One region of the Ensifer sp. D2-11 genome, then DNA from elsewhere that is predicted to be linked to it. Evidence: predicted binding sites of a transcription regulator. Region 1 holds the regulator's gene; the other holds the start of a gene.
What was found. The regulator LexA, encoded in region 1, represses DNA repair genes until DNA is damaged. The targets are predictions, from matches to a motif close to TGTTCNNNNTGTGTTCNG.
Positions count from the first base shown of each region.

Region 2: the regulator LexA is predicted to act here: its motif matches at 2,481-2,498, upstream of M1D34_RS09155 (DNA polymerase IV).

Region 1 is NZ_CP096433.1:1,497,892-1,502,084, forward strand. Features, by position in the region: gene M1D34_RS07225 (hypothetical protein) at 1-284, opposite strand, end outside; gene M1D34_RS07230 (calcium-binding protein) at 685-1,764, shown strand; tRNA gene M1D34_RS07235 (tRNA-Cys) at 1,809-1,882, opposite strand; gene lexA (transcriptional repressor LexA) at 2,103-2,819, opposite strand; gene M1D34_RS07245 (hypothetical protein) at 3,044-3,208, opposite strand; tRNA gene M1D34_RS07250 (tRNA-Ala) at 3,318-3,393, opposite strand; gene M1D34_RS07255 (DUF1254 domain-containing protein) at 3,575-4,193, opposite strand, start outside.
Region 2 is NZ_CP096433.1:1,878,823-1,883,015, forward strand. Features, by position in the region: gene M1D34_RS09140 (PleD family two-component system response regulator) at 113-1,480, opposite strand; gene M1D34_RS09145 (response regulator) at 1,498-1,869, opposite strand; gene M1D34_RS09150 (DUF3572 domain-containing protein) at 2,026-2,295, shown strand; gene M1D34_RS09155 (DNA polymerase IV) at 2,502-3,788, shown strand; gene M1D34_RS09160 (L,D-transpeptidase family protein) at 3,918-4,193, shown strand, end outside.

The sequences.
Region 1 (4,193 bases):
AGGACCAAAGCGACCGGCCAGAAGTCGGTCGCCTGATCCCAACTCCACCTCCACATTTCATAACCCTCTAGGTGAGGCGGCGGCAGCTTTGCGCTGATCTCGAAATCACGTTTTTCGCGGCCGTGAAAGTGTCCGATGGCGAAGGCGAGGCCGATGATCAGCGCCAACCTTCTCGGTGCAATCACCATGAACAGCAGGGCGACGACTGCTGCAATACAGACGCCCTCGGCCACATGCCCGAGCCAATCGAAGTGGCGCTGAATGTAGCCCCAAGGAATATCCATCACATCGCGCTGCGAGTGCCGCCCTCCCGATGAGGCCGGCCGACGGGACGCTATAGCACAACCGCCGATCACGAGACCACATGGTCCTCCGGGTATCTCTCTTCGTGGACGTCGTCCGGAGCGTGGGCAACCTCTTCCGTCTTTCAGCATCCGGACGCGGAACTTCACCGGAAAGTACAACCTGTAGTTAATCCGAAGTGGTCAATGGACAGGAACATCGCGTTCGGCAACATTAGAGCACTTTCAGGAAAAGTGTGGACGGTTTTCCGTGCGGAAGGGCGTATTTTCAAAGCGTTAGCCCGCTCGTCACTCCGACGAGGCCGGACGAGATCGACGCCCCCAAGGCCGTCCGGGTCCCCAAGACGAGCATCACCTGCTTTGCAGCACTGTGGAGAGAAAAATGGCGCATCTGATCGGTGGCATCGCCCCTTGGCTCGGGCTCGACAACCACATCTTCGGCACGAACGATCCGGACATTGTCTTCGGAGACCCATTCACGACCGACAATAGCCTGGGAGTCTTCGAAATCGGCGGCTTCCTGTCTTCGGGGCAGGGTGGCCGCGACAGCCTTGACGGGCACGGAGGCGACGACACGCTCTTCGGCGACGCTTGGGCGATCTCCGATCAGGGGCGTGGTGGCGACGACCAGCTCGACGGCGGCGCCGGCGACGACACGCTGTACGGCGATGCCTTCTCGATCGATGTGAGTGACTCCGCGATCGTCGCCGGAGGGAACGATCGTCTCTCGGGCGGCAAAGGCAACGATACACTCTACGGCGATGGCTACAATTGCCTCAGAGGACGTGGTGGCGACGACTGGCTCGACGGCGGCGCCGGAGACGATATTCTCTCGGGCGACGCTTTCTCCCTCGGCGATTTTTTCGTTGGCGGGAACGATCGGCTCCAGGGCGGAGAGGGCCATGACAAACTCTACGGAGATGGCCTCGACCAGGGCGTCGTGGAATCCGGCATCGGCGGCGACGACCACCTCTATGGTGGTTCTGGCAACGACTTTCTTGTTGGAGATGTTCTTTTCTCACGTGGCGGCAGTGGCGGCAACGACCTGCTCGACGGAGGCAAAGGCGACGATGTCCTGTATGGCGATGCAGAGGTCGGCGTGGACACCGCGGGTGGGGACGACCTCTTGATTGGCGGCGCCGGTAACGATCAGCTCTGGGGCGATGGCCGACTTACCGCAGCCTTCGCGGTCGAGACCGGTGCCGATCAGTTCCTGTTTGCGCGGAACAGTGGGCGGGATGAGATCTTCGACTTCGAATTGGACAAGGACATCATCCAAATCGCCGGCTATGGCTACGACGACTTCGCCGATTTTCTGTCCAACATCGGCGACGATGCTGACGGGAACGCTGTCCTGCAGCTGAATGGCACGGTCGATCAGGTCACTCTGATCGGCATCCACGCTGCCGACCTCAGCGCTGCCAACTTCGTCTTTGCGAATGCGGATTTCGCCCTCGTCTGACGAGGGGAAGTTTGTCGGTAACAAAGCTGATCAGGTGTGGCTTTTGGAGGCCTCGGCCGGAATTGAACCGGCGTACAAGGATTTGCAGTCCTCTGCGTCACCACTCCGCCACGAGGCCTCTACGATTTGCGTTTTCAAATCGTGGCGCGGATTTAGAATGATTGACCGCAATCCGCAAGAGGGTACATTTGGAATAGGGACTTTTTTATTCTGTATAAATGTGTCTTCCGTTCTATGACCGGGCGTGGTCATAGCGTCCCAAGGCGCAATACTCCCACGTCAGCGCTTTGAAATTGCGTACTTTCGTAGGAAGCGGCTGCGCACCTGGTCAGGAAGCTCTAATGATAGCGCCGGATGAGGCCGACGAGCCTGCCTTGGATCTTGACCCGGTCCGGACCGAATATGCGTGTTTCGTAAGCCGGATTGGCGGCCTCCAGCGCAATAGAGGCGCCCTTGCGACGGAATCGCTTCAGGGTTGCTTCCTCGTCGTCGATCAGCGCGACGACGATATCCCCGGGGCTGGCGGTGCTTCCGTTCCGGATGATCACCGTATCGCCATCGAGGATGCCGGCCTCGATCATCGAATCGCCCTTGATCTCGAGAGCGTAGTGCTCGCCGCTGCCGATCATTTCAACCGGTACGGATATATCGTGCATATTGTTCTGGATTGCCGAAATCGGCACACCGGCGGCAATGCGGCCCATGACCGGAACGGCGACCGATGCGGCCTCGGCCGGCGGCGCCGGTTTCGGTGCGGGGGGCGGCGCAGCAGGCTTGCCCAGACTGCCTTCGATCACGCTCGGCGAAAAGCCGCGGCGGACCTGCGAAGCGCCCGCATAGGCCTCCGGCAGCTTGATGACTTCGAGGGCCCGGGCGCGATTAGGTAGCCGGCGAATGAACCCACGCTCTTCGAGTGCGGTGATCAAACGGTGGATGCCCGATTTGGACGCAAGGTCCAAGGCGTCCTTCATCTCGTCGAAGGACGGCGGGACCCCGGATTCCTTCATTCGTTCGTGAATGAACAGAAGCAATTCCTGTTGCTTGCGGGTCAGCATGGCGTCACTCCAGAATCGCGAAACAAATCAAGAACAGAACCTATCTGTTCCATATGTGTTCCGCAAGTGCCTAAAATTCCGTGAATTTCGCTTGCTGTTGAATGCCGATCCGCCCCGCGATCCGGCGTGTCGATGGCGATCGCTCGGAATTCGGGGCAGGGGCCGATACGCTCTCGCATGTTTTGGGCTTACGGCGGGCGGCGCAGTCGGTCGCCTATGCAATGCTAATAGGCAAGGCGCAGTCCGCCCGGCGTAAGAACGTCGAATTCAGGCTCGGGATAAGGCCCGTACCACTGGGTGTAGGTCGTGTTGGTCGAGCCTGTGCTGGCGCACCCCGAAAGGGCGAAGAGGGAAAAAATTACGGCTGCCACGAAAGATTTAACAGGCATGTTTTTCTCCACTCGCGGGAGTTGCCCAGACCTCGAACGGGTCAGACTAAAACTTTCTCTCAAATCAGCTTTTTTGGCAAGCAGCGAGCCGGCAGGGAGGACTGGTGGATGGTGGAGCCGAAGGGAGTCGAACCCTCGACCTCCGCAGTGCGATTGCGGCGCTCTCCCAACTGAGCTACGACCCCACTGGTCAACGATTGTATAAGAGTTTTCGGCCGACCGCGCCAGTGCATTCCACTTGCCGAATGCATCGCAATACAAAGATGAGACTGACAACTGCAAGCCGCGTCGGTGCCCGCCGGCCGGCAGATAGGGCGGAGTGCAAGATCACGAACACACAACGCCACTATCGGCTTTCAGCACTGGCTATTGAGCGATCGCGGGCGGCTGCCAAGAGCCATCGAGAATTGCCTCTTTGCCCCAATAGGCGCGGATGTAGAGCGAGAACTTCCCGTCCGGCGCGGGCAGCCAGTTGTTTTCCTTGTCGCCCCCAGGCGACTTCGCGCCTGCGTAGAGGGTAAGCGAACCGTCGGAGTTGCGCTTTAGGTTCTTGTTCTTGGTGCCGAGTGAGTAGCGTTTGAGGTCGTTCGCGTGGAAGAGATGCTTGTCGTTGTACAGGGTCAATGACCAGAAGCCGTTGACCGGCGGCTCCTGCCCGGCCGGGAAGGTGATTGCATAGCTGCCGCTGCCGCTGAGTTCTCCGCCCGCGCCGTCGTGGTCGGTGTAGAAATATTGCGTCTCGTTCGGCCGGTTGTCGAACATGTTCGATTTTGCCGTTCCGGTCCGGTTGAAATAGTCGACGCCGAACTGCGCATTGTTGGTCGAACGGTTCCATCCGTTCCCGGCCGGACGTCCGTTGTGCTTCCACTGGAAGAACGGCTGGATGACCTTGTCTTCGGTCTCGACCGCGGTCGCAACCAGCACCTTTTTCAGTTCGGGGTCCTTGGACGCTGCATCGAGCAGCAGGCGGAATTGGCCGTAGAGA
Region 2 (4,193 bases), 380 kb from region 1:
TCGGACAGTGTCGCCTGCGGATGTGCTTACCCCGGCACGAGCCACTTGAAGAAGAACGCAACCTGGAAGAACCCGGGCGCGAGGCCCTGAAAAGCTCAGCATGTGCGGCGGATCACGCAGCGGCAGCGACAACCCGGTTCCGTCCGCCGTTCTTCGCCTGATAGAGCGCCATGTCGGCCCGCTTCAGCAAAGCCTCGGCCGTATCGCCATGCGGCCTCAGGGTTGCAATGCCGAGCGACGCCGTTACGTTCAGGACCGTCGCGGCCTGCGGAATGTCGAAGCCACGGCTCTCGACCGCCAGTCGAAGCCTCTCCGCAACGATTGCAGCCATTTCGGGCGTCGTATCCGGCATGACGATCACGAACTCCTCCCCGCCGAAACGGCAGGCAAGATCCGCGCCGCGCACCGTGGCGCGAACACGGTTGGCAAATTCGCGCAGTACATCGTCACCGGCATCATGGCCGTGAGTGTCGTTCACACGCTTGAAGCGATCGATATCCGTGATGCAGATCGACAGCGGACGCCCCCTTGTGGTCGCGCGATCGATCAGCAGCTTCAGGTGGTTTTCCAGATAACGCCTGTTGTGGAGGCCGGTGAGATCATCGGTCACGGCCAATTCGATCGTCTGCTGGACACTTGCGCGCAGGCGATCGTTGCAATGCTTGCGCCGGATCTGCGTGAGGGAGCGGGCGACAAGTTCGTTCGGATCGACGGGTCGCATGATGTAGTCCGTCACGCCCAGTTCGAGTGCGCGGACGATTCTCTCATCGTTTCCTTGCTCGGTTACCAGCAGGATCGGAATGAAGCGGGTCCGCTCGAGCGAGCGCAATTGCGAACACAGACGCAAGGGATCGTAATCGTCGAAATTCGCGTTGACGATGATCAGGTCGAAACTGCTTTCGGCGGCCTCGAACAGAGCGGCCTGCGGGTCCGATATGACGGCGACATCGGCGATCGGCTTCAGGGCACGGGTGAGCCGTTCCTGTGAAGAAGCGCGGCCATCGACCAGTAGCACGCTGCCGGGCTCGTCCGGCCGATCGACACGGGCCAGTTCCTGCAGCCCGATCGTTTGCGCCGTCTGGGCTCTGAGACGCAGCTCGTCGCTGACGTTCTTCAGGCGTACGAGGCTTTTCACGCGCGACATGAGCTGCAGATCGTTCACGGGCTTGGTCAGGAAGTCGTCGGCGCCGGCCTTCAGCCCGCGCACACGATCGGACGGCTGATCGAGCGCCGTTATCATCACGACCGGAATATGCGCGGTCCGGCTGTTCGCCTTCAGTCTTTCGCAGACCTCGAAACCGTCCATCCCCGGCATCATGATATCGAGCAGGACGAGATCCACCGGCGTCTTTTCGCATGTCGCCAATGCGGCGTGCCCGTCCCCGGCCGTAAGCACGTCGAAATATTCGGCCACGAGCCGCGCTTCCAGGAGCTTCACATTGGCTGGTACGTCATCAACGACGAGGATGCGCGCAGTCATATCGATCTTTCCGGCAGTCAGGCATCGCCCAGGTATGTTTTGATCGTCTCAATGAATTTTGGAACGGAAATCGGCTTGGAGACATAGGCCTCGCATCCCCCTTGGCGGATGCGTTCCTCGTCGCCCTTCATGGCAAAAGCGGTTACGGCAATGACCGGAATCACGTGAAGCTCATCATCTTCCTTGAGCCATTTCGTGACCTCGAGGCCGGAGACCTCCGGCAATTGGATGTCCATCAGAATCAGGTCGGGACGATGCTTGCGCGCGAGTTCCAGGGCTTCCATGCCGTTGCGCGTCTGGATCGTCGCGTAGCCCGAAGCCTCAATCAGGTCGCGGAAGAGCTTCATATTCAGCTCGTTATCCTCAACAATCATTACCTGTTTGGGCATGTCGATCCCTTGCTGTCTGCCGCCGCCTTGCAAGTCTCCGGGAGAGATTTAAGTTGCAACAACGGCGACTCGACCCATTTCGTCGATCGCCAGGCTAGCGCGATTTGGTTGAAAAATAGGTAATTGCGGCCGCCAAACGAGAAGAGAGCGCATATCATGAAGAACGCTGACGATACGGCGATCGCCATCCTCACCTGGCTCGCGAACGAGCCTGAGCTGATGTCGCGCTTTCTGGCGCTTACCGGCACCGATCCCGCCTCCCTGCGCAGCGCCATCGGCGAGCCGGGCTTCATGGGCGGACTCGTTGCGTTCCTGATGGAGCACGAACCGACGCTGATGGCCTTCTGCAACGAAACGCAAACCTCGCCGGAAGAGGTCGTCCGGGCGCACCATGTCCTCTCCGGCCCACGTGACTTCGAGGACTGAATGGTGCCGATACGCGATGTGCGCGGCGCGGTACACCGCCCGACGCCGAATGCGCCCTGACGACCAAACAGTGCCCCGAAGTCCGGCCGGCGATCGGCCGGCACCATCTCAAACTTAACAGCGATATCCAAAACAGCCTCCAGCCGCCGCCTTGAGACTCAGCAGCGTAGAGCGTAAAGTCGCCGCGTTCAACATTTGTTCCGGATATGATCGACAGCGCCGCCCCACCCTCCGGCTTCTGCCGTGATTGCCTCAAGGAGCAAGCCGCCCATTCACGGCGGTGTCTCGCCTGCGGCAGTCCGCGGCTCCTCCGGCACTCCGAACTCTACCGGTTGACCCTCGCGCATATCGACTGCGATGCCTTCTATGCCTCGGTCGAGAAGCGCGACAATCCGGAGCTCGCCGACAAGCCCGTGATCATCGGCGGCGGTAAGCGTGGCGTCGTCTCCACGGCCTGTTACATTGCCCGCATCCATGGCGTGCGCTCCGCCATGCCTATGTTCAAAGCCCTCGAAGCCTGCCCGCAGGCCGTGGTGATCAAGCCCGACATGGAGAAATATGTGCGCGTCGGGCGCGAGGTCAGAGCGATGATGCAGGAGCTGACGCCTCTCGTGCAGCCGCTGTCGATAGACGAGGCCTTTCTCGATCTGAGCGGCACCGAGCGGCTTCACCACGATCCGCCCGCCCGAACGCTTGCCCGCTTCGCCAAGCGTGTAGAGCAGGAAATCGGCATCACCGTTTCCGTCGGGCTTTCCTACTGCAAATTCCTGGCCAAGGTCGCCTCGGACCTTCAGAAGCCCCGCGGCTTTTCGGTCATCGGCCAGGCCGAAGCCGTCGACTTCCTGAAAGCCAAGCCCGTTACCCTCATCTGGGGCGTCGGCAAGGCCTTCGCCGCCACGCTCGAAAGGGACGGAATCCGCGCGATCGGGCAGCTCCAGACGATGGAAGAGGCGGACCTCATGCGCCGCTACGGCACGATGGGCCGGCGGCTCTACCGGCTTTCGCGCGGCCTGGACGAAAGGTCCGTGGAGATCGACGGAGAAGCGAAGAGCGTCTCCTCCGAGACGACCTTCAACGACGACCTGGCGCGCCAGGAGGACCTCGTAGCGCATCTGAGGGGCCTCAGCGAACAAGTGGCATTCCGATTGCGAAAATCCGCGCTGGCAGGGCAGACGGTGGTGCTGAAGCTCAAGACCGCGGACTTCAAGACCCGAACGCGCAACCGCCGGTTGGAAAGCCCCACCCGCCTGGCCGACCGCATCTTCCGCACCGGCCTGCAGCTGCTCGAGAAGGAGGTAGACGGGACGAAATACCGGCTGATCGGCATCGGTGTCAGTGATCTGGTCGATCCCGATCTCGCCGATCCGCCGGATCTTGTCGATCCGCAGGCCTCCCGGCGTGCCGCCGCCGAGGACGCGATCAACAGGCTGCGCGATAAGTTCGGAAAGACAAGCGTCGAGACCGGCTACACATTCGGCAAGGGGCGGCGCTGACAATAGCCGTCACGGTTGTACGACCGGACGGCTCCCGCATCGTATGGGGCAATTCCTTAAAGATTGAACGGTAGCCTGCTTCCACGGCTCCGCCTTGCGGTGCCGCCACTGTCTGAACGAGGGTAGGTGTTGCGTTTCGCTCTCCGGATGGGATTCGCGGTTTTCGTCATGGCGTCGCCGCCCGCGCTTGCGGCCGGCGCCAAGACGCCGTTGCAGGTCGTCGTATCGAGGGATCAGCAGTCCCTCGTCGTCTATGACGGCGACACTGTGGTCGCCACGTCGAAAGTGTCCACAGGAAAGGCCGGGCACGCAACGCCGACGGGCATTTTCTCGATCCTGGAGAAGCGCCGACGTCACGAGTCGAACATCTATTCGAATGCGCCGATGCCGTTCATGCAGCGGCTT